DNA from 3 places in the Streptomyces sp. NPDC102406 genome. Region 2 is predicted to be linked to each of the others. Evidence: riboswitches for the same ligand, from Rfam matches in the RefSeq annotation. Region 2 holds a riboswitch; each other region holds the start of a gene.

Region 1 (6,377 bases), on a different contig from region 2:
GGTACTTCTGCGGGCGGTTGAGCATGTGCGCTGGTACGTACGTGAGTTGACGGACGAATCGGCGTACGAGCGCTACGTGGCACACCAGCGGGCCGTGCACCCGGGGGCCTCCGTGCCCTCGCGGCGCGAGTTCGAGCGCATGCGGACGGACCGTCAGGAAGAGGATCCGCGCCAGGGCTTCCGCTGCTGCTGACGACCGGAAGCAGTACGTCCGTTATCCGGACAGGGGTTCCATAGATCAAGACTCTCGCTTAGATTTCCCGCACGTTAAACGTGAGATAAGTGGGATCAGCGAGGGGACGGAGCCGCGAAATGTCCGATGCGCCGGAAGTTGCGCCACAAGTGGGGAGACCGGTGGTGACACCGGTCCGCGTCGTCATCGGGCTGTGCCTCGTCGCACCGTTCGTGGCGATGCTCTGGGTCAGCTCGTATTCCAAGATCGACCCGACCTTCATCGGCATCCCGTTCTTCTACTGGTACCAGATGCTCTGGGTGCTCATCTCGACGGGCCTCACGATGATCGCGTACAAGCTGTGGCAGCGTGACCAGCGCGCCCGCAAGGCCCCGAGGAGCCAGGGATGAACGGCGGCGTCAACGGTGTCGCGCTCACCGTCTTCATCATCTTCTTCCTGGCCGTCACGGTCATGGGCTTCCTCGCCGCGCGCTGGCGGCGCTCGGAGAGCGACTCGCTCGACGAATGGGGCCTCGGCGGACGCTCGTTCGGCACCTGGATCACCTGGTTCCTGCTCGGCGGCGACCTCTACACGGCGTACACCTTCGTGGCCGTCCCCGCGGCGATCTACGCGGCGGGCGCGTCCGGCTTCTTCGCCGTGCCCTACACGATCCTCGTCTACCCGCTGATCTTCACGTTCCTGCCGCGCCTGTGGTCGGTCTCGCACAAGCACGGGTACGTGACCACGTCCGACTTCGTGCGCGGGCGCTTCGGCTCCAAGGGCCTCTCGCTGGCCGTCGCGATCACCGGCATCCTCGCCACGATGCCGTACATCGCGCTCCAACTGGTCGGCATCCAGGCCGTGCTCGACGTCATGGGCGTCGGGGGCGGCGAGAACACGAACTGGTTCGTCAAGGACCTGCCGCTGCTGATCGCCTTCGGCGTGCTCGCCGCGTACACGTACTCCTCGGGCCTGCGGGCCCCCGCGCTGATCGCGTTCGTCAAGGACGGTCTGATCTACCTCGTCATCGCGGTCGCGATCATCTACATCCCGATCAAACTGGGCGGCTTCGACGACATCTTCGCCGCCGCGGGCAAGAAGTTCGAGCAGCTCAACCCGGCGACCGGCAAACCCGTCGGGGCGCTCGCGCCCGGCGACGCGGGCCACTGGACGTACGCGACGCTCGCGCTCGGCTCAGCCCTCGCGCTGTTCATGTACCCGCACTCGATCACGGCGACCCTGTCGTCCAAGAGCCGCAACGTGATCCGCCGCAACACCACGATCCTGCCCCTGTACTCGCTCATGCTGGGCCTGCTCGCACTGCTCGGCTTCATGGCGATCGCGGCCGGGATCAAGGTGCAGAACGGGCAGTTGGCGATCCCGCAGCTCTTCGAGGACATGTTCCCCGACTGGTTCACGGGGGTCGCCTTCGCCGCCATCGGCATCGGCGCGCTCGTCCCGGCGGCGATCATGTCCATCGCCGCGGCGAACCTCTTCACGCGCAACATCTACAAGGACTTCATCAAGCCCGACGCGACGCCCGCACAGGAGACCAAGGTCTCCAAGCTCGTGTCGCTGCTCGTGAAGGTCGGCGCGCTCGCCTTCGTCCTCACCATGGACAAGACCGTCGCCATCAACTTCCAGCTCCTGGGCGGCATCTGGATCCTCCAGACGATGCCCGCGCTGGTCGGCGGCCTGTTCACCCGCTGGTTCCACCGGTGGGCGCTGCTCGCCGGCTGGGCGGTCGGCATGGTGTACGGCACGCTCGCCGCGTACGGGGTGGCCTCGCCGACGCAAGCACACTTCGGCGGCTCCTCCGACGAGATCCCCGGCATCGGGGAGATCGGCTACATCGGTCTGACCGCGTTCGTCATGAACGTGATCGTGACGGTCGTCCTGACCTTCGTCCTGAAGGCCGTGAAGGCCCCGGCCGGTGTCGACGAGACCTCGCCCGAGGACTACACCGCCGACGCCGGTGACAAGGGCGTCCAGCAGGACCTGCCCGTCGTCGGAGTGGGCGCCGGACACTGATCACCACCCCTCGTAGGACGGGCCTCTCCCTTGTGGAGGGGCCCGTCTCTTTGTGTCGGGCTCCTCCCTCGCACACCAGGACGACACAACATATGGGCACGCGCCGGACACCCGGCACAACATGTATGCTCGCTCTCGCTGTAGCCGCAGGGGAATCCGGTGCAAATCCGGAACTGTCCCGCAACGGTGAACGTATGCGCACACAAAGGCGCCCGCGTGAGTCCGACGACCTGCCGACAGCACACCCGGGCCGTCCGGTCCGGGTGTCGATGACGTCCGGGCCTCGCGGAATGGGCCGGTGACGACGGCGCCCCCGTGCACGCCCGAGCCACTCCTCCCCGCAGGCCCCGAGCCGAGCGAGGGAGAGCCCTTAACGTGACCATCGCGCCGCCCGCCGAACCGGTCTCAGCCGCACCCGACGACGCCCCGGGCACCGCGCTGCTGCGCACCCTGACCGAGCTGACCTCCGACCTGCCCGGCGCCGACCCCGGCCGGGTCGCCGGTGCCGCCCTGCGGGGGCGCAGCGCCGGAGCCGACGAGAGCGAACTGCGCGAACTCGCCACCGAGGCCGCCGCCGGGCTGATCTCCGAGGACCCCGTCTACTCCCGGCTCGCCGCCCGCCTCCTCACACTCTCCGTCGCCGCCGAGGCCGCCTCCCAGGGCGTCACCTCCTTCACCGAATCCGTCGCGACCGGCCACCGGGAGGGCCTGATCGCCGACCGCACCGCAGCGTTCGTCCGCCTCCACGCCACGCGCCTCGACGCGCTGATCGACCCCCGGGCCGACGACCGCTTCGGCTACTTCGGCCTGCGCACCCTGCACAGCCGCTACCTGCTGCGCCACCCGATCACCCGCCGGGTCATCGAGACCCCGCAGTACTTCATGCTGCGGGTGGCGGCGGGCCTGGCCGAGGACGACAGCAGCCGCGCCGTCGACGAGGTCGCCGCGCTCTACGGCCTGATGAGCCGCCTCGACTACCTGCCGTCCTCCCCCACGCTGTTCAACTCCGGCACCCGGCACCCCCAGATGTCGAGCTGCTACCTCCTCGACTCCCCGCTCGACGAGCTGGACTCGATCTACGACCGCTACCAGCAGGTGGCCCGCCTCTCCAAGCACGCCGGCGGCATCGGCCTCTCGTACTCCCGCATCCGCGCCCGGGGCTCGCTGATCCGCGGCACCAACGGGCACTCCAACGGCATCGTGCCGTTCCTGAAGACCCTCGACGCGTCGGTCGCCGCCGTGAACCAGGGCGGGCGCCGCAAGGGCGCCGCCGCCGTCTACCTGGAGACCTGGCACGCCGACATCGAGGAGTTCCTGGAGCTGCGCGACAACACCGGTGAGGACGCCCGCCGCACCCACAACCTGAACCTCGCGCACTGGGTCCCCGACGAGTTCATGCGCCGGGTCGCCGACGGCGCCGACTGGTCACTGTTCTCCCCCGCCGACGTGCCCGAGTTCGTCGACCTGTGGGGCACCGGGTTCGACGCCGCGTACCGCCGCGCCGAAGCCGAGGGCAAGGCACGGAAGACCATCCCCGCACGGGACCTGTACGGCCGCATGATGCGCACCCTCGCGCAGACCGGCAACGGCTGGATGACCTTCAAGGACGCCGCCAACCGCACCGCCAACCAGACCGCGGAACCCGGCCGCACCGTCCACTCCTCGAACCTGTGCACCGAGATCCTGGAGGTCACGGACGACGGGGAGACGGCCGTCTGCAACCTCGGCTCGGTCAACCTCGGCGCCTTCGTCCACGACGGTGACATCGACTGGGAACGGCTCGACGCGGCCGTCCGCACCGCCGTCACGTTCCTGGACCGCGTCGTCGACATCAACTTCTACCCCACCGAGCAGGCGGGCCGCTCCAACGCCCGCTGGCGCCCCGTCGGACTCGGCGCGATGGGCCTCCAGGACGTCTTCTTCAAGCTGCGCCTGCCCTTCGACTCGGCCGAGGCCCGCGCGCTGTCGACCCGGATCTCGGAACGCATCATGCTCGCCGCGTACGAGACCTCCGCCGACCTCGCCGAACGCGACGGCCCGCTGCCCGCCTGGGACGAGACCCGCACCGCCCGCGGCGTGCTGCACCCCGACCACTACGACGTCGAGCTGACCTGGCCGCGGCGGTGGGCCGCACTGCGGAAGCGGATCGCCGCCGTCGGCATGCGCAACTCCCTGCTGCTCGCCATCGCCCCGACCGCGACGATCGCCTCCATCGCGGGCGTCTACGAGTGCATCGAGCCGCAGGTCTCCAACCTCTTCAAGCGCGAGACGCTGTCCGGCGAGTTCCTCCAGGTCAACTCCTACCTGGTCGAGGAGTTGAAGCGGCTCGGCGTGTGGGACGCGCAGACCCGGGAGGCGCTGCGCGAATCGGGCGGCTCGATCCAGGGCTTCACCTGGGTCCCCGACGACGTGCGCGCCCTGTACCGCACGGCGTGGGAGCTGCCGCAGCGCGGCCTCATCGACATGGCGGCGGCCCGCACCCCCTTCCTCGACCAGGCCCAGTCCCTCAACCTCTTCCTGGAGACGCCGACCATCGGCAAGCTCTCCTCGATGTACGCCTACGCCTGGCGATCCGGGCTGAAGACGACGTACTACCTGCGCTCGCGCCCCGCGACGCGCATCGCCCGCGCGGCGGCCCGCGTGCCGCTCCAGGCGGCCGAGCCCGACGCCGTCGCCTGCTCCCTTGAGAACCCCGAGTCCTGCGAGGCCTGCCAGTGATGACCCCCGCACCGAAGAAGACCGCGAAGAACCTGCTCGACCCGGGCTTCGAACTGACCCTGCGCCCCATGCGCTACCCGGACTTCTACGAGCGCTACCGGGACGCCATCAAGAACACCTGGACCGTCGAGGAGGTCGACCTCCACTCGGACGTGGCCGACCTCGCGAAGCTGTCGCCGGGCGAGCAGCACCTGATCGGCCGCCTCGTCGCGTTCTTCGCGACGGGCGACTCGATCGTGGCGAACAACCTGGTGCTCACCCTCTACAAGCACATCAACTCCCCGGAGGCGCGCCTGTATCTCTCGCGTCAGCTCTTCGAGGAGGCCGTGCACGTCCAGTTCTACCTGACGCTGCTCGACACCTACCTTCCCGATCCGCAGGACCGGGCGGCGGCGTTCGCGGCGGTCGAGAACATCCCGTCCATCCGCGAGAAGGCCGAGTTCTGCTTCAAGTGGATGGACTCCGTGGACCGGCTCGACCGGCTGGAGACCAAGGCGGACCGCCGCCGTTTCCTGCTCAACCTGATCTGCTTCGCGGCGTGCATCGAGGGCCTGTTCTTCTACGGTGCGTTCGCGTACGTCTACTGGTTCCGCTCGCGCGGACTGCTGCACGGGCTGGCCACCGGGACGAACTGGGTCTTCCGGGACGAGACCATGCACATGTCGTTCGCCTTCGACGTGGTCGACACGGTGCGCAAGGAGGAACCGGATCTCTTCGACGACGAGCTGCGCGGTGAGGTCACCGACATGCTGCGGGAGGCCGTCGAGGCCGAGCTCCAGTTCGCGCGCGATCTGTGCGGGGACGGGTTGCCCGGGATGAACACGGACTCGATGCGCCAGTACCTGGAGTGCGTCGCCGACCAGCGCCTGGTGCGGCTCGGGTTCGCGCCGGTCCACGGCTCGCAGAACCCGTTCTCCTTCATGGAGCTCCAGGGTGTCCAGGAGCTGACCAACTTCTTCGAGCGCCGGCCCTCGGCCTACCAGGTGGCGGTGGAGGGGTCGGTCGGCTTCGACGAGGACTTCTAGGCGACCTTGGCGAACTCGGGGCGCTGGGAGGTGCGCTCGGCGTCCCGTCGCGCCTGCCGGATCTGCCGGTCGATGCGGCGGTCGTGGGCGGCGCCGTACAGGGAGGGGGCGGCGAGGAGGAGGAAGACGAAGAGGACGGTGAGGTAGTTCATCGCTGTGTTCATGTCCTCTACTCTGCCGCCGCCGAGCGCACCGCGGCAGTGGCAGTTCTGTCACTGACCCTCGAATTACTGCCAGGTCTGCGGCAGACTGTCCTCCATGCTGAAGAACGTGGCCGCAGTGCTGCTCGACGGTGTGCATCCCTTCGAACTCGGCGTCGTGTGCGAGGTGTTCGGCCTCGACCGGAGCGACGCCGGGCTCCCGGCGTACGACTTCGCGGTCGCTTCCACCGAGGGGCCCTCGCTCACCACCCATGTGCCGGGGATGACGG
Region 2 (9,147 bases):
CGCAGCGTCTCCTCGTACGCTCCCGGGTCCGCGTTCCACATCGCGCTGTGCGGGGCGTCGTCGACCCTGTGCAGGGTCACCAGATCGGGCCGGCGGTCGGCGAGCCTCCGGGACAGCGCCCAGGGCGCCACCTCGTCGTCGGGGCCGTGCACGAGGAGCGTGGGCACCCTGAGGGCGCCCGGGTCGGCCGCCTCGGCGTACCGGTCGCCGCCCAGGCCGGTGCGGCCCTGCGCGGCCCGGACCGCCAGCGGGAGCAGCGCGGCCGGGGTGCGCCGGGCGCCGGCCAGCGCGCGCAGCGTCGCCTCCCAGCTCAGCACCGGGGAGTCGAGGACCAGGCCCGCGATGCGGTCGCGCAGCGCCGAGTGCGCGGCGGCGTGCAGGGCCATGGCGGCCCCGGTCGACCAGCCGTGCAGGATGACGCGCCGGGCGCCGTGGCGCACCGCGTGCCGGATCGCCGCGTCCAGGTCGCGCCACTCCGTCGCTCCGAGGTGGCCGAGCCCGTCCGGGGGCCGGGGCGCGCCGAGGTCGCCGCGGTAGGCGAGGTCGAGCACGGGGAACTGCTGGTGGTGCAGGAACCCCAGCACGTTCAGGGGGAGTTCGCGGGTGGTGCCGAGGCCGTGCACCGTGATGACCCAGGTGTCGCGCACTCCGGGCACGTACCAGGCGGGCAGGGTTCCGAGTTCGCCGGGGACGTCGATGTCGGCGTGGTCGAGGCCGAGCGCGGACTTCGGGTCGCCGAGGTGCACCTGCGGCGTGAGCCAGGCCCTGGCGCCGGGTTCGAGCAGGCCGTGGGTGACGCGCTCCAGCCGCCGGACGACCGTGTCCGCGGCGTGCGGCGCCGACTCGATCACGGGCCCGACGACGGCGTGCCAGCCGTCGCCCGCGAGCCCGTACGTGCCGGGGCGCAGCGAGGACAGATCGCGGGTCAGCGTGATCTGTCCCGCGGCGACGCCGTGGACGGTGAGTCTGGGCTCCGTGGGCAGGGGGCGTCCCGCGGGCGCCTTGAGCGCGGCGTCGCTGGCCAGCCGGCCGACGGCGATCGCGGCGGCGGAGGCTCCGAGCACGGCGGTGACGGCTGCTGCCGTCGCTTTGGCGGTACGCACCCGTCCAGTGTCGACGGACGGGCCCGCCCGGGCCAGTGGGGCGGGGGGTGGGAGTGACGGGCAGAGGACGGTGGGGCGGGTGGGACGGGATTTCCGCGCGGGGTCGGGCGCCGCCCGGGCGACCCGCTCAGGCGTCGCCCGGCTGCCCGTATCCCCGCAACCGCTCCCCCACCTCACGTAGCTGCTCGTCGGTGAGGAGGGACGGGGAGCGGCCGGGGACGGAGTGGGCCGTGAGCCAGAGCCGGCACATCCATTCGAGCTGTGCGGTCCGGTCGTAGGCGGCGTCGAGGGTGGCCCCGTAGGTCACGGTCCCGTGGTTGCGGAGCAGGCAGCCGGTGCGCCCGGCCAGGGCGGCGAGCATGTTCTCGGCCAGCTCCTCCGTGCCGTACGTCGCATAGGGAGCGACGCGCACCAGCCCTCCCAGGGCCGCCGTCATGTAGTGGACGGGCGGGAGCTCGGAGACGAGCGTGGAGACGGCGGTGGCGTGCAGCGCGTGCGTGTGCACCACGGCGCGCGCGTCCGTGTGCCGGTAGATCGCGAGGTGCATCGGGAGTTCGCTGGTGGGCGCGAGCGCGCCGGTGTGCTGGACGCCGTCGAGGTCGACGGCGACGAGGTCGCGCGGGCCGAGCCGGTCGTAGGGGACGCCGCTCGGGGTGACGAGGACGGTGTCCCCGACCCGCACGGAGACGTTGCCCGAGGTCCCGACGACGAGGCCGTCGCTCACGGTCCTGCGAGCCGTCGTCACCAATTCTTGCCACGCCGGGGCGAGTTGCTTCATGCAGCGCATCCTGTCAGGCATCGTAAGGTCACATATGGTTACAAAGCGCCCACACAGGACCCTCGGTTCGGCTTCGACAGGCGAGAAGGGAGCATCCGCCGGCCTCCACGCACCGCTCCACCGCCGTGCCCGCGTCGCCGCGGTGACGTCCGTAGCCGCCCTGACACTGGCGGGAACCGTCCTCGCCGACCTCCCCGCACAGGCCGCGACCAGGCCGAAGGGGCACGACGTCTCCTCGCACCAGAAGCACGTGAACTGGCAGCGGGCCAAGAGCAAAGGGGCCCGGTTCGTCTACGTGAAGGCCACCGAGTCGACGACGTACAAGAACCCCTACTTCGCCCAGCAGTACAACGGCGCCCGCAAGGCCGGCATCATCCGGGGCGCCTATCACTTCGCCCTGCCGAACAGATCCTCGGGCCGGGCCCAGGCCTCGTACTTCGTGCGCAACGGCGGGAGCTGGTCGCGGGACGGGTGGACGCTGCCGCCCGCGCTCGACATCGAGTACAACCCGTACAGCTCACGGAAGTGCTACGGCCTGAGCAGATCGAAGCTGGTCTCGTGGATCAAGTCCTTCAGCGCCGAGACCAGGCGCAGGACCGGGCGGCGTCCGGTGATCTACACGAACTACCTCTGGTGGAAGACGTGCACCGGCAACAGCCGCGCCTTCGCCAACCACGCCCTGTGGCTCGCCCACTACGACCGGAGCGCGGGCCCCCTGCCCGCCGGGTGGGCCTACTGGACGTTCTGGCAGTACCACCACAAGGGCAGCCTGCCGGGTGACCAGAATCTCTTCAACGGTTCGATGAACCAATTGAGGAGATTCGCCCGGGGGTGAGCACACCCGCCGCCAGGCCCCGCGGACCCCGGAATCCGGGCGTCCGCGGGGCGGAACCGGAACCGGCGCCGCCGCCGCACGCCGGACGACGAGGCAGCGCTCCGCTTCGAGTCATCCTGTGGCCCGGCCCAGTTCATCTTCCGTTCATCCAGCCTGCTTACGTTCGACGTGCCACTGTCGTCCAACCGAAGCCTGGGTAAATGGAACACATCACGCTGCTCCTTGCGATCGTGATCGTCACCGCGCTGGTCTTTGATTTCACCAACGGTTTCCACGACACCGCCAACGCGATGGCGACGACCATCTCGACAGGCGCCCTCAAGCCGAAGACGGCGGTGGCCATGTCCGCCGTGCTGAACCTCGTCGGAGCGTTCCTCTCCGTGGAGGTCGCGAAGACCATCTCCGGCGGCATCATCAATGAGGACGGCCTCAAGACGGAGGTCATCTTCGCGGCGCTCGTCGGCGCCATCCTCTGGAACCTGCTGACCTGGCTGGTCGGGCTGCCGTCCAGTTCGTCGCACGCGCTGTTCGGCGGCCTCATCGGCGCCGCGGTCATGTCGATGGGCTGGTCCTCGGTGAACGGCGGCACCGTCGTCACCAAGGTGCTGCTCCCCGCGGTCGCCGCGCCGCTCGTCGCCGGTGTCGCCGCGATGCTGGCCACGCGCCTCACCTACCGCCTCAGCCGCAAGACCGACCAGAAGGCGACCGCCAAGGGGTACCGCGCCGGGCAGATCGCCTCCGCCGGGCTCGTCTCCCTCGCCCACGGCACGAACGACGCGCAGAAGACGATGGGCATCATCACCCTCGCCCTGATCACCGGCGGCGTCCTCTCCCCCGGTGCGAACCCGCCGCTGTGGGTCATCGTCTCGGCGGGCTTCGCCATCGCGCTGGGTACCTACCTGGGCGGCTGGCGCATCATCCGCACCATGGGCAAGGGGCTCACCGACCTCGCGCCGCAGCAGGGGTTCGCCGCGCAGACCAGCGCCGCGACCGCGATCCTGGCCTCCTCGCACATCGGGTTCTCCCTCTCCACCACCCAGGTCTGCTCGGGCGCCGTGATGGGCTCCGGGCTCGGCCGCAAGGGCGGTGTCGTGCGCTGGTCGACCGCCACCCGGATGTTCGTCGCGTGGGGTCTGACCCTGCCGGCCGCCGGTCTGGTCGGCGCGGGCGCCGAGTTCCTCACCAAGCAGGGGCCGTGGGGCATCGGCCTGACGGCGCTCCTGCTGATCGGTGGCGCCGCGGTGATCTGGAGGCTGTCGCGCCGCGACTCGGTCGACCACACGAACGTCACCGCCGACGCGGCCGACTCCGCGGCGGAGCCGGCGGGCGTCGTGACCACGGCCGTCGCCGCGGTCAGCCCGCCGCCGGTCGTCGCGGCCGTGGAGCCCGGCGCCTCCGTCGAGCTGCTGTCCACGATCCCCGCCCCGGCCCAGCCCGTGACCGAGCCCGCGCGCCCCGCCGGCGCCACGCTGTAACCCCCGCCGCAGAAGGAAGCAGAACCAGCTATGAAGATCGACTGGGCGGCTCTCGGCTCCGTCTTCGGGGTCAGCCTCGTGACCACCGTGGCCCTGGTGGGCCTGTTCACCCTCGGCATCGTGGGTCTCTCCAAGCGCGAGTCCGCCGCACAGCGGGGCGGCTCCGCGGTGGCCGTCACCTCCGGCGCGTACCTGTGCTTCGCGCTGTGCGCGGCGGCCGTGGCGTACGGCATCTTCCTGATCGTGGCCTGACGGCCGCTCAGCCCCTGCCGCGTTCACCTTCTGAACGCAGTAGGGGCTCCACGGCACCCGAGCGGGGTGCGGGACGTACGGCGTCCCGCACCCCGCTTTGGCGTTCGACTTGTCACCTGAACGGGTGCAGCGCTGCCAAATGTCGCAACCCGTCGGCGGCGACGGAAGAAGGCCGCCTCACCAGGACTCCCTCAATGTGACATATGGCAGACTGGCATAAGCCGTCTAGCCAGACCCCGTACCGCCATCAGCCGACTGCCGTCAGCCGTCTGCTAGCTTCCGTTCACTACTTGGCCAGCTCTCGACTGACGAACTGGGCCTGGCACACGGTCGGCAAGGAGACAGAGATGATGGCCCGCGACATCGACCCCAGCCTCAACCGGCGCAGGCTGCGCCTCGAACTGCGCAGGGCCCGGGAAGCGACCGGGCAGACGCAGACCGACGCGGCCCAGGCGCTCGACTGGTCGTTGTCCAAGATCATGCGGATCGAGGCCGGAACGGTGAGCATCTCGGTGACCGACCTGCGGGCCCTCCTCCAGCACTACGGGGTGGCGGACGGCGACCTGCGGCGCGAACTGGAGGAGGCCGCGCGCGGCTCGCGCGGCCCGAGCTGGTGGACGGGGTACAACGACGTGCTCACCCCCGCCTTCCGCCAGTACCTCGGCTACGAGAGCGCCGCCGCGTCCATCCGCACGTACCACCCCATCGTGGTGCCCGGTCTGCTCCAGACCGAGGACTACGCGATGGCCATGCTGGAGCCGCACGTGGAGGAGGCCCGGGCCCGGCGGATCGTCGAGCTGCGCACCGAGCGGCAGGAACGCGCGCTGGAGAACGACGTTCCGCCGTGGACGTTCTTCGTCCTGGACGAGGCGGCCCTGCACCGGCAGATCGGCGGCCCCCGCGTCCTGCGCAGGCAGTTGCAGCACCTCGTCGACATGGCGCAGCGACCCCGGGTGTCGGTCCAGGTGCTGCCCTTCACCGTCGGCGCGCACTTCGCCACGCTCAACAGCTTCATCCTGCTCGGCTTCACGGACGACGAGGACCTGCTGTACCTGGAGTCCCAGGGCAACCAGTCGATCCGCGACGACCACGAACTGATCGTGCAGCACCAGGAGTGCTTCGAATCGCTCCGCGAGATCGCGTACGGCGGCGACCAGGCCATCGATCTCATCAGCAAGACCAGGGACGGGCTCGACACCTCGTGAGCACCTCGCGCGGTGACAGCGGGCCGGGCCCTGGAGAGCCCGTGTAGGAGGCGCACATGCCGGCCGCAGGCGACGAGTGGTGGTGGCGGCTCCTCGCGGCCGCGACTCCCCGGCTCGACCACACCGAGGGGGCCGGTGGGGCGAGCGGTACGGATGCCGCGGGCGGTACGGGTGCTGCCGCCCCCGCCGACGCCGCTCCCGGTGACACCGCGCCGCCCCCCGGGGAGCGGCCCTCCTTCGGGGCCGTGGTGATCCATGTCGTGGCCGACGACGCGCGGACGCGGCGCGCCGGGCTGATGTACGCCCAGATCTCGGGCGAGAACCGCCGCCAGACGCGGCTCCTGCTGTTCTGGGCGATGGGCGGCGCGCTGGTGCTGCTCGGCGGGCTCGCGGGGCTGGTCGTGGTGGTGCAGGCCCTGGGTGTGACGTCGCCGTGGGCGATGGGGTCGGTCATCGCGGCGGCCACGTCACCGATCACCGCGATCGCCTACGGGTTCACGCGGCTCCTGCTGCGGTGCGCGGAGGGCATACGGTCCCCGCTCAGCGTCGACGCCCCGCCGCCCGGCCCCGATCCGGCGCCGGATCCCGGTGCCCCGAGCCGCCCCTGACGCCGCGCAGAGCGGCGCCCAGTCCGGCCGCCGCGGCGACCAGCGCGGCGATCAGCGCCCAGACCACGGCGCGCACCGGCCCCGCCGGGACCAGTGCGGCGGCCAGGGCGCCGACGATGCTCGCCGCGAGGCCGCACGCCAGGCAGAACCGCACGAGCCCGCGTGGCGGGACCACTCCGCGCGCCGTGCGGCTCACCGCACCGTGGGCCCGCTCCCGCGCCTCGGCCAGGTAATGCATGGTCATCGCGCTCTCCTCCCCCCGCGGCAGGCTCAGCCGCCGGCCCTGCCCGGGCCGGGACCGCCCAGCGCCCTCACGAACGCCTGCCATCGAACGCGCTGGAGGACGAGGGCCGCCGCACCCGGGTTCCCGGAGTCGCGGACCCACACCTCGGCCTCGCCGAACGCCACTTCCACGCAGTCCCCCGTCACTCCGGAGTAACTGCTCCTGCGCCATGGCCCGACTGCCTTCCCGCGCCATGACCGAGCACGCTCCGCCCCTTGGGACACACCGGCCTCCTCCTGCTCGAGAGCCGGCGTCCCCCGTCAGTGCACGCCCGCGTGCAGGCACCATAGCGCCGCCGTGACGGCCCGCCCAGGGACACCGGACGGATCCGCCCCGCGACGTCGCAAGGCGCCCTCAACCATTCGTGGACCGCTCTCCGTCTGCCGCTTTCCAGTCTAGGTAGGCCGGATTTCGACACCTAGAGGAATTCCGGCCCTGTGGTGGCCGTACGACGCCCGCGCGCGTGTGGAGCTCCCCACACTCCCCTCCCCCAGGTCAACGGCAAGTTGACGCGCCTTCGCGCAGCGTGGTGGACTTCGCGGGCCATATACGGCAGCAGTACGAGGAAGCCGGTGCGAATCCGGCGCGGTCCCGCCACTGTGAGCCCCAGCCCGGGAAGCCGGGAGGGGCGAGCCAGGAACTCTCGCTGCCGGTCTCGTCGAACCAGGGCGTGGACACCCTGAGTGAGGACAACTACCGCCATGTTCGCCCTGCGCGGCGCGGTGCGGGCCGAGCGCGTCTTCGCGTACGGCGCCGCCGCCGGTCTCCTTGCCGATGCTCTGTTCGGTGATCCGCGCCGGGGCCATCCCGTCGCCGCTTTCGGCCGGGCCGCGGGTGCCGTGGAGCGGGTGCTGTGGCGGGACCACCGTGGGTGGGGCGCCGCGCACGCCGTGGTCTGCGCGGGTGGCGCCGCCGCGGTGGGCGCCCTGGCCGCCCGTGCCGTACACCGTTCCCCCGCCGCCTCCGTCGCGCTGACCGCCGCCGCCACCTGGGCCGTGGTCGGCGGGACCTCGCTGGGCCGGGAGGCGCGCGGTGTCGGATCGGCGCTGGACGCCGGGGACGTGGAGCTGGCCCGGGAGTTGCTGCCGCGCCTGTGCGGGCGGGATCCGCAGGGCCTGGACGCCGACGGGATCGCGCGCGGCGTCGTCGAGTCGGTCGCCGAGAACACCTCGGACGCCGTCGTGGGGGCGCTGGTGTGGGGGGCCGTCGGCGGGGTGCCGGGGCTGCTCGCCTTCCGGGCCGTGAACACGCTGGACGCGATGGTGGGACACAAGTCGGCCCGGTACCGCAGGTTCGGCTGGGCCTCGGCGCGGCTCGACGACGTGGCGGGGTGGCCGGGGGCGCGGCTGACCGGGGCGCTCGCCGTGCTGACGGGCGGGCGTCCGCGCGAGGCCGCCCGGGCCTGGCGCGAGGACGCGGGGGCCCATCCGAGCCCGAACGCCGGGGTCGTCGAGGCCTCGTTCGCGGGGGCGCTCGGGGTGCGGCTCGGCGGGACCTTGGCGTACGGGGGCAGGATCGAGCACCGGCCCGTGCTGAACGGGCGCGGGCGCGCGGTGCGGGTGTCGGACGTGGAACGGGCCGCGCGGTTGTCGCGGCGGGTCGGTGTGGCGGCGTGGGGAGTCTGTGTGGCCGGGCAAGTGGTGCTGAGGCGTCTGCGAGGACGCCGGTGAGCGGGCGGCGGGGCGGCGGGCTGCTCGTCGCCGGGACGACGTCGGACGCCGGGAAGAGCGTGGTCACGGCGGGGATCTGCCGGTGGCTCGTACGGCAGGGCGTGAAGGTCGCGCCGTTCAAGGGGCAGAACATGTCCCTGAACTCGTTCGTGACGCGCGAGGGCGCCGAGATCGGGCGGGCGCAGGCCATGCAGGCGCAGGCCGCGCGGGTGGAGCCGAGCGCGCTGATGAACCCGGTGCTGCTCAAGCCCGGCAGCGACCGCAGCAGCCAGGTCGTGCTCATGGGCAAGCCCGTGGGCGAGATGAGCGCGCGGGGCTATCACGGGCAGCGGCAGGGCGCGTTGCTCGACACCGTCGTGGGATGCCTGGAGGAGTTGCGGGGCAGTCATGACGCCGTGATCTGCGAAGGGGCGGGCTCTCCGGCCGAGATCAACCTGCGGCGCACCGACATCGTGAACATGGGGATCGCGCGGGCGGCGCGGCTGCCGGTCCTCGTGGTCGGGGACATCGACCGCGGGGGCGTCTTCGCCTCGTTCTTCGGTACGACGGCGCTGCTCGCGCCCGAGGACCAGGAGCTGCTCGCCGGGTACCTCGTGAACAAGTTCCGGGGCGATGTCAGCCTGCTGGAACCCGGCCTCGACATGCTGAAGTCCCTTACGGGACGGCCCACTTACGGGGTGCTGCCCTTCCAGCACGGGCTCGGTATCGACGAGGAGGACGGGCTGCGGGTGTCGCTGCGGGGCGCGGTGCGCGAGTCCGTGGTGGCGCCGCCCGTCGGCGCGGACGTGCTGCGGGTCGCCGTGTGCGCGGTGCCGCTGATGTCGAACTTCACGGATGTCGACGCGCTGGCCGCAGAGCCGGGTGTCGTGGTGCGGTTCGTGGACCGTGCCGAGGAGTTGGTCGACGCCGATCTGGTGGTCGTGCCCGGGACGCGCGGG
Region 3 (6,377 bases), on a different contig from region 2:
GTGACGGGGACGTGTACCGGGCCGCACACCCTCACCCTCGTCGAGAGCGTCGGCGGGGCGCCCGTCGGCACGGTGCGCAACCGCCCCCGGTTCGCCGACCTCACCCCGCTCCACCCCACCGCGCGGCTGCGCCTGGAAAGCCGGGCGAGCGGCCTCGGGGGCCGCGTCGTCGACCTGTTCGCCCCTGTCGGCAAGGGCCAGCGCGGCCTGATCGTCGCCCCGCCGAAGACCGGCAAGACCGTTCTGCTGCAACAGATCGCCGCCGCCGTCGCCGAGAACCACCCCGAGGCCCATCTGATGGTGGTGCTCGTCGACGAACGCCCCGAGGAAGTCACCGACATGCGGCGCTCCGTGCGCGGCGAGGTGTACGCCTCCACGTTCGACCAGCCCGCCAAGGCGCACGTCGCACTCGCCGAGCTCGCCGTCGAACGCGCCAAGCGCCTCGTCGAGCAGGGCCGCGACGTGGTGATCCTGCTCGACTCGCTCACCCGGCTGTGCCGCGCCCACAACAACGCGGCGTCCTCGGGCGGCCGGACCCTGTCGGGCGGCGTCGACGCCGCCGCGCTCACCGGCCCCAAACGCCTGTTCGGCGCGGCCCGCAACACCGAGGAGGCGGGCTCGTTGACGATCCTCGCCACCGCCCTCGTGGACACGGGCTCCCGCGCCGACGACTACTTCTTCGAGGAGCTCAAGGGCACCGGCAACATGGAACTGCGCCTGGACCGCGTCCTCGCCGACCGCCGCGTCCACCCGGCCGTCGACGTCACCCCGTCCGGCACCCGACGCGAGGAACTGCTGCTGTCCGCCCCGGAGTTGTCGGCCCTGCGCGGTCTGCGCCGGGCCCTCCAGGGCAGGGAGGGCCAGTCCTCCTACGAGACGCTGCTCGACACCCTGCGCCGCACCCCCGACAACGCGGCGTTCCTGCGCCAGGTCCACTCGACGGTCCCCGCGCGCTGACACGATCTCCGATGCGTAATACTCACTGTATGAGCCCGAGTATTACGCGCCCCGGTGGCGACCCGGCCGTCACCGTGCGGCGGGCCACGACGCGCGACGCGAGACGCCTGACCCGGCTCGTGCGCGGCTCCCGCGCCTACGAAGGCCCGTACGCCTCGATGGTCGCGGACTACCGGGTGGGCCCCGACTACATCGAGGCGCACCGGGTCTTCGTCGCCGTCGGCCGCGCGGACGACCGGGTCCTCGGGTTCTACTCCCTGGTGCTCGCCCCGCCCGAGCTGGACCTGATGTTCGTCGCCGACGACGCGCAGGGCCTGGGCATCGGGCGCCTGCTCGTCGCGCACATGCGTGAGGAAGCCGGTTCCGCGGGGCTCGACCAGGTCCGCGTCGTCTCGCATCCGCCCGCCGAGGGCTTCTACCGCAGCATGGGCGCCCTGCGCACCGGCACCGACCTCGCCCACCCGCCGGCCGTCGCCTGGGACCGCCCCGAACTCGTCTTCCCCATCACCCCCACGGGCTGAGCGCGGCCCCTTCCCCCGGGCCCGGGCCTCCGCCACGGTCGCAGGGGTTCCGCCCGCGCCGCGCACAGCGCACACTCGGTGGCATTCGAGCGGGCGGCAATGCGGCAAGGAGGCCACATTGGGCGGCAGCGAGACGCGCGGCGACGCGTTCGACGTGATCGTGGAGATCCCGCAGGGCTCCCGGAACAAGTACGAGATGGACCACGAACTCGGGCGGATCCGGCTCGACCGGATGCTGTTCACCTCGACCCAGTACCCCGCGGACTACGGCTACGTCGACGGCACGCTCGGCGGTGACGGCGACCCGCTGGACGCGCTCGTCCTGACCGGCGACGCAACCTTCCCCGGCTGCACCATCGAATGCCGGGCCATCGGCATGTTCGTGATGAGCGACGAGAAGGGCCCGGACGAGAAGATCCTCTGCGTCCCCGCCCACGACCCGCGCCACGCCTCGACCCGGGACATCGAGGACATCCCCGAGTTCGACCGCCTGGAGATCACCCACTTCTTCGAGGTCTACAAGGACCTGGAGCCCGGCAAGTCGGTGGAGGGCTCGCACTGGGAAGGCCGGGACAAGGCGTACGAGGAGATCGCGCGGGCGCGGGAGCGCCGGGAGCGGTAGCCGCTCGCGGCGCCGGGGAGCGCGTCGTCTATGGTGGGCGGGCCGTGGTGCTCGGGAAGACCGGTGACGGCCCGTGAGGGCCAAGTCCGGAGCGGCCCTCGCCACTGTGATCGGGTTTTCCGCCGGCCCCCGGGGCCGGTGGGAACCGCGCCGCTCCACCGAGCCACTGGCTGCCGCGAGGCAACTGGGAAGGCAGGAGCGGCGGGGCACGCCCGTAAGCCAGGAGACCGGCCACGGCATCTCACGAAGTGTTTCCACGAGGTGCTGGAGCGTGATCAAGGCATGACCCTGCCCGTGAACTCCCCCGCGCGGCCGACAGGTGCGCACCCCCCTGCCCCCTTCCGCTGGCGCCGCGAGGACACCGTGCGCACGGCGGGTCTCGTCGCGGTGATCGCGGCGCTGCACGTCGTCGCGTTCGGTGTGCTGTTCCTCCTCGTCGTCCCCCGCCACTACGAGGTCGGCGACAAGGCCTTCGGCATCGGCCTGGGCGTGACCGCGTACACGCTCGGCATGCGGCACGCCTTCGACGCCGACCACATCGCCGCGATCGACAACACGACCCGCAAGCTGATGGCGGACGGCAAGCGCCCCGTCTCCGTGGGCTTCTGGTTCGCGCTCGGCCACTCCAGCGTGGTCGTCGCGATGGCCGCCCTGGTCGCGGGCGGCGCCGCCCTCGCGGGCATCCTGCTGAACGACGACTCCCGCACCCACCAGGTGCTCGGCGTCGTCGGCACCACCGTCTCGGGTACGTTCCTGTACCTCATCGCCGCGCTCAACCTCGTTGCCCTGCTGGGCATCCTGAAGGTCTTCCGGGCGATGCGCGAGGGCACGTACGACGAGCGGCAGCTCGAACAGCACCTGGACTCGCGGGGGTTCATGAACCGCGTCCTCGGCCGGTTCACCCGGTCGATCACCCGCCCGGGGCAGATGTTCCCGCTCGGTTTCCTCTTCGGGCTCGGCTTCGACACGGCGACCGAGGTGACGTTGATGGTGATGGCCGGCAGCGGCGCGGCGGCGGGTCTTCCCTGGTACGCGATCCTGTGTCTGCCGCTGCTGTTCGCCGCGGGCATGAGCCTGTTCGACACGCTCGACGGGACGTTCATGAACTTCGCGTACCAGTGGGCGTTCTCCAACCCGGTGCGCAAGGTGTTCTACAACCTCACCATCACCGGTCTGTCGATCGCGGTCGCCTTCTTCATCGGCACGATCGAACTCGTCGGTGTCCTGCACGAGAAGCTGTCCCTGAGCGACGCGGTGACCGGCTGGATAGCCGGGCTCGACCTGGACAACGTCGGCTATGTCATCGTCGGCCTGTTCGTGGTCGTGTGGGCGGCGGCCATCGCCTACTGGCGGCTCGCCAAGGTCGAGCAGCGCTGGTCGGCGCGGGTCGCCGACGGCGGGTGACGGCCTGCCGCCCGACGCGCGGCGACGACATCGCGAGAGCACGAAGCACGGAGGAGACCCGGATGAGCGTTGCCCGCCCGCCCCTTGAAGGCGTCACCGTCGTCAGCCTGGAACAGGCGGTGGCCGCGCCGTTCGCCACGCGCCAGCTCGCCGACCTGGGGGCGCGCGTGATCAAGGTCGAGCGGCCCGGCGCCGGTGACTTCGCCCGCCGCTACGACGAGACGGTGCACGGGCAGTCCAGCCACTTCGTGTGGCTGAACCGCTCGAAGGAGTCGGTGACGCTCGACGTCAAGACGGACGGCGGGCGCGCGGTCCTCGACCGGTTGCTCGCCGGGGCGGACGTCTTCGTGCAGAACCTGGCCCCTGGAGCTGCGGCCCGACTCGGCCTGTCCGCGCGGGAGTTGGCGGAGCGTCACCCGTCGCTGATCGTCTGCGACGTCTCCGGCTACGGCAGCGACGGGCCCTGGGCCCACCGCAAGGCGTACGACCTGCTGGTGCAGTGCGAGACGGGCGTCGTGTCGGTGACGGGCGCGCCCGACGCCCCGGCCAAGGTCGGCATCGCGATCGCCGACATCGCGGCCGGGATGTACGCCTTCTCGGGCATCCTCACCGCCCTGTACGAGCGGCGGGCCACCGGCACCGCCCGCGCGGTGGAGGTGTCGCTGTTCGAGGCGCTCGCGGAGTGGATGGGCTATCCCGCGTACTACACGGCGTACTCGGGCGGGCAGCCGGAGCGGGTCGGTGCCGCGCACGCGACGATCGCGCCCTACGGCCCCTACGAGGCGGCGGACGGCAAGACGGTCCTGCTGGCCGTGCAGAACGAACGGGAGTGGGCCTCCTTCTGCGCGGAGTTCCTGGACGACGCCGCGCTCGCCGACGACCGGCGCTTCCACCGCAACTCGGCCCGGGTCGCGCACCGCGCCGAACTCGACGCGATCGTCACGGCGCGCTTCGCCGAACTCGACGCGCGCGAGGCGGTCGCCCTCCTGGAGCACGCCAAGGTCGCGAACGCCCGGCTCAACACGGTCACCGACTTCCTGGACCACCCGGTCCTGAGCGGCCGCGACCGCTGGCGCGACGTCACCACCCCGGGCGGCCCCGTCCGGGCGCTCGTCCCCCCGGTGACTCTGCACGGCGTCCGCCCCCGGATGGACCCGGTCCCTGCGGTGGGCGAACACACGGAGGCCGTGCTGAAGGAGTTCGGCTACGACGCGACGACGATCGGGGAGCTGCGGACACAGGGGGCGCTCTGAGGATGGGCGGGGCGCGCGTGGGGGCCGTTCGGCCCACCACAAGGGTCACTCGGCCCGCACCGGGCGAAGGGCCTCACTGAGACACTGATGCCAGAGCCTCCCGTGCCCTCGCTCTCCCGCCGCGGCGCATGGTCGAGGCACCTGGGCCCGCCGCCCGCAGGAGGGGGAGCTGCGAACGGCGGGCCCGGCCCGGGGCCGCACCCGGCCGGATCGGGAGCGATAAGGTGTCGCGTCACCTTTGTCGCGTCACCCTTCTCGCGTCACCCTTGTCGCGCCCGATCGCTCAGGAGTACGTACGTGTCCGTAGCCATCGACCCGTCCGAGGCAGCCGTCCCCTCCGGGGAGGACACCGGCGCCGGGAACGCGCCGGAGAATTTCTGGCAGCCCCCGGCGGCGGAGAGCGGGAGCGGCCCCGGTGACGGGGACGGAGCCGAGGCCGGGCCGGACGCCGAGGACGCCGAGGACACCGAGGACGACGCTTCCCGTGAGGTGCCGGAGGCCATCGCCCGCGACGCCCGCGAGTTCGGTGTCTACGCCCGCACCGGCGGCTGGTCCTTCGCCCTGAAGGTGGCCCGCAGTGTGCGCCCGGGCGGCCAGCCCGCCGGTGAGACGCCCAAGGTGTCGGCGCGCAGGTTCGCCGAGCTGGCGGGGTGCTCGGCCGAACGCGTCATGCGCTTCTACAAGGCGTGGGACAAGGCGGCGGACGACGGGGTGGTCCCCCAGTTCGAGGCGCTGGCGCCGGGCGCCGACATCGACCTCCCCGACGCCGACGTCTGGCTGTCGTACTACGTCTCCCGGTCGAGCGCCGCCTCGGTGCGCGGTCAGGCGATCACCGAGGCCGCCGAGGCCGAGGGCATCCGCCCCACCAAGGCCCTGGAGGTCGCCGAGAACCCGACGGCGCTTCGGGCGGCCATCCTCGCCGACCCGGGCACCGCGGAGGCCGCCCGCAAAGCGCTGATGGACCGCCTCGGCGAGGACGCGGCGCTGCGTTCGGGCCTTGCCCGCGACATCGTGCGCGCCGACGACCTGAAGAAGGCCGTCGCCGAGGAGTCCAAGACCGGCGACCGACTGGAGTACGTCCGCAGGATCGCCGAGGAGGGGCAGGTCAAGACGCCTGCCGGGCAGAAGATCGAGGCCCCGCGCCAGTTGCGCGAGGAGGCCGAGCGCCACCTGTCCCTGATCGACGAGCTCGACGAGGACGAGGAGGCCGGCGAGTGGGCCCGCGAGGCGTACGACACCGTGCGCACGCTCGTCGCGGAGGCCGTCGAGGCCGACCCGGAGCTGCGGGTGCAGGAGCGGCGCGCCAAGTTCTACAGCAGCCTCCAGAAGGCCACCAAGGCGTTCGAGGAGCTGACGTTCGACGACGTCCAGGAGATCGACGCGATCTACGAGGACGACATGGTCCGTCGCCTCGAAGAACTCCAGCAGGCCCTCTCGGCCTGCATCACGGCCCTCCAGACGGTCCAGCGGAAGGACTGACGACCCCTGCGCCGGTCCGGGCGCGGACAGTGGCATCGTGGGACACGATCATCGAGCTCGGCTCAGGAGGCATTTCGTGACGGACACCCCCGACACCCCCCGCTCGACCGGCCGCCCGGCCCATCAGAACGTGACGTTCGA

What was found. A riboswitch is a leader RNA that binds a small molecule or an ion and turns the genes downstream of it on or off. The one in region 2 is predicted to bind cobalamin.
Region 1: linked by a shared signal. The riboswitch ahead of ACIRF8_RS23165 (ribonucleoside-diphosphate reductase subunit alpha) and the one ahead of ACIRF8_RS08225 (cobalamin biosynthesis protein) in region 2 are both predicted to bind cobalamin.
Region 3: linked by a shared signal. The riboswitch ahead of ACIRF8_RS12260 (HoxN/HupN/NixA family nickel/cobalt transporter) and the one ahead of ACIRF8_RS08225 (cobalamin biosynthesis protein) in region 2 are both predicted to bind cobalamin.

What each region holds. Positions count from the first base shown of each region.
Region 1 covers NZ_JBIWKP010000005.1:432,413-438,789, reverse strand. Annotated here, with positions in the region: gene ACIRF8_RS23180 (YbdD/YjiX family protein) at 1-193, shown strand, start outside; gene ACIRF8_RS23185 (carbon starvation CstA family protein) at 1-21, shown strand, start outside; gene ACIRF8_RS23175 (DUF3311 domain-containing protein) at 313-582, shown strand; gene mctP (monocarboxylate uptake permease MctP) at 579-2,204, shown strand; cobalamin riboswitch at 2,313-2,457, shown strand; gene ACIRF8_RS23165 (ribonucleoside-diphosphate reductase subunit alpha) at 2,580-4,922, shown strand; gene ACIRF8_RS23160 (ribonucleotide-diphosphate reductase subunit beta) at 4,922-5,947, shown strand; gene ACIRF8_RS23155 (hypothetical protein) at 5,944-6,111, opposite strand; gene ACIRF8_RS23150 (GlxA family transcriptional regulator) at 6,206-6,377, shown strand, end outside.
Region 2 covers NZ_JBIWKP010000001.1:1,792,287-1,801,433, reverse strand. Annotated here, with positions in the region: gene ACIRF8_RS08270 (alpha/beta hydrolase family protein) at 1-1,103, opposite strand, end outside; gene ACIRF8_RS08265 (class II aldolase/adducin family protein) at 1,231-1,881, opposite strand; gene ACIRF8_RS08260 (lysozyme) at 2,024-2,716, shown strand; gene ACIRF8_RS08255 (anion permease) at 2,917-4,191, shown strand; gene ACIRF8_RS08250 (hypothetical protein) at 4,222-4,443, shown strand; gene ACIRF8_RS08245 (helix-turn-helix domain-containing protein) at 4,794-5,648, shown strand; gene ACIRF8_RS08240 (hypothetical protein) at 5,705-6,256, shown strand; gene ACIRF8_RS08235 (hypothetical protein) at 6,189-6,500, opposite strand; gene ACIRF8_RS08230 (DUF397 domain-containing protein) at 6,527-6,763, opposite strand; cobalamin riboswitch at 7,061-7,203, shown strand; gene ACIRF8_RS08225 (cobalamin biosynthesis protein) at 7,262-8,209, shown strand; gene ACIRF8_RS08220 (cobyric acid synthase) at 8,206-9,147, shown strand, end outside.
Region 3 covers NZ_JBIWKP010000002.1:801,872-808,248, forward strand. Annotated here, with positions in the region: gene rho (transcription termination factor Rho) at 1-957, shown strand, start outside; gene ACIRF8_RS12250 (GNAT family N-acetyltransferase) at 987-1,478, shown strand; gene ACIRF8_RS12255 (inorganic diphosphatase) at 1,597-2,100, shown strand; cobalamin riboswitch at 2,129-2,351, shown strand; gene ACIRF8_RS12260 (HoxN/HupN/NixA family nickel/cobalt transporter) at 2,383-3,504, shown strand; gene ACIRF8_RS12265 (CaiB/BaiF CoA transferase family protein) at 3,567-4,757, shown strand; gene ACIRF8_RS12270 (hypothetical protein) at 5,055-6,236, shown strand; gene ACIRF8_RS12275 (dienelactone hydrolase family protein) at 6,313-6,377, shown strand, end outside.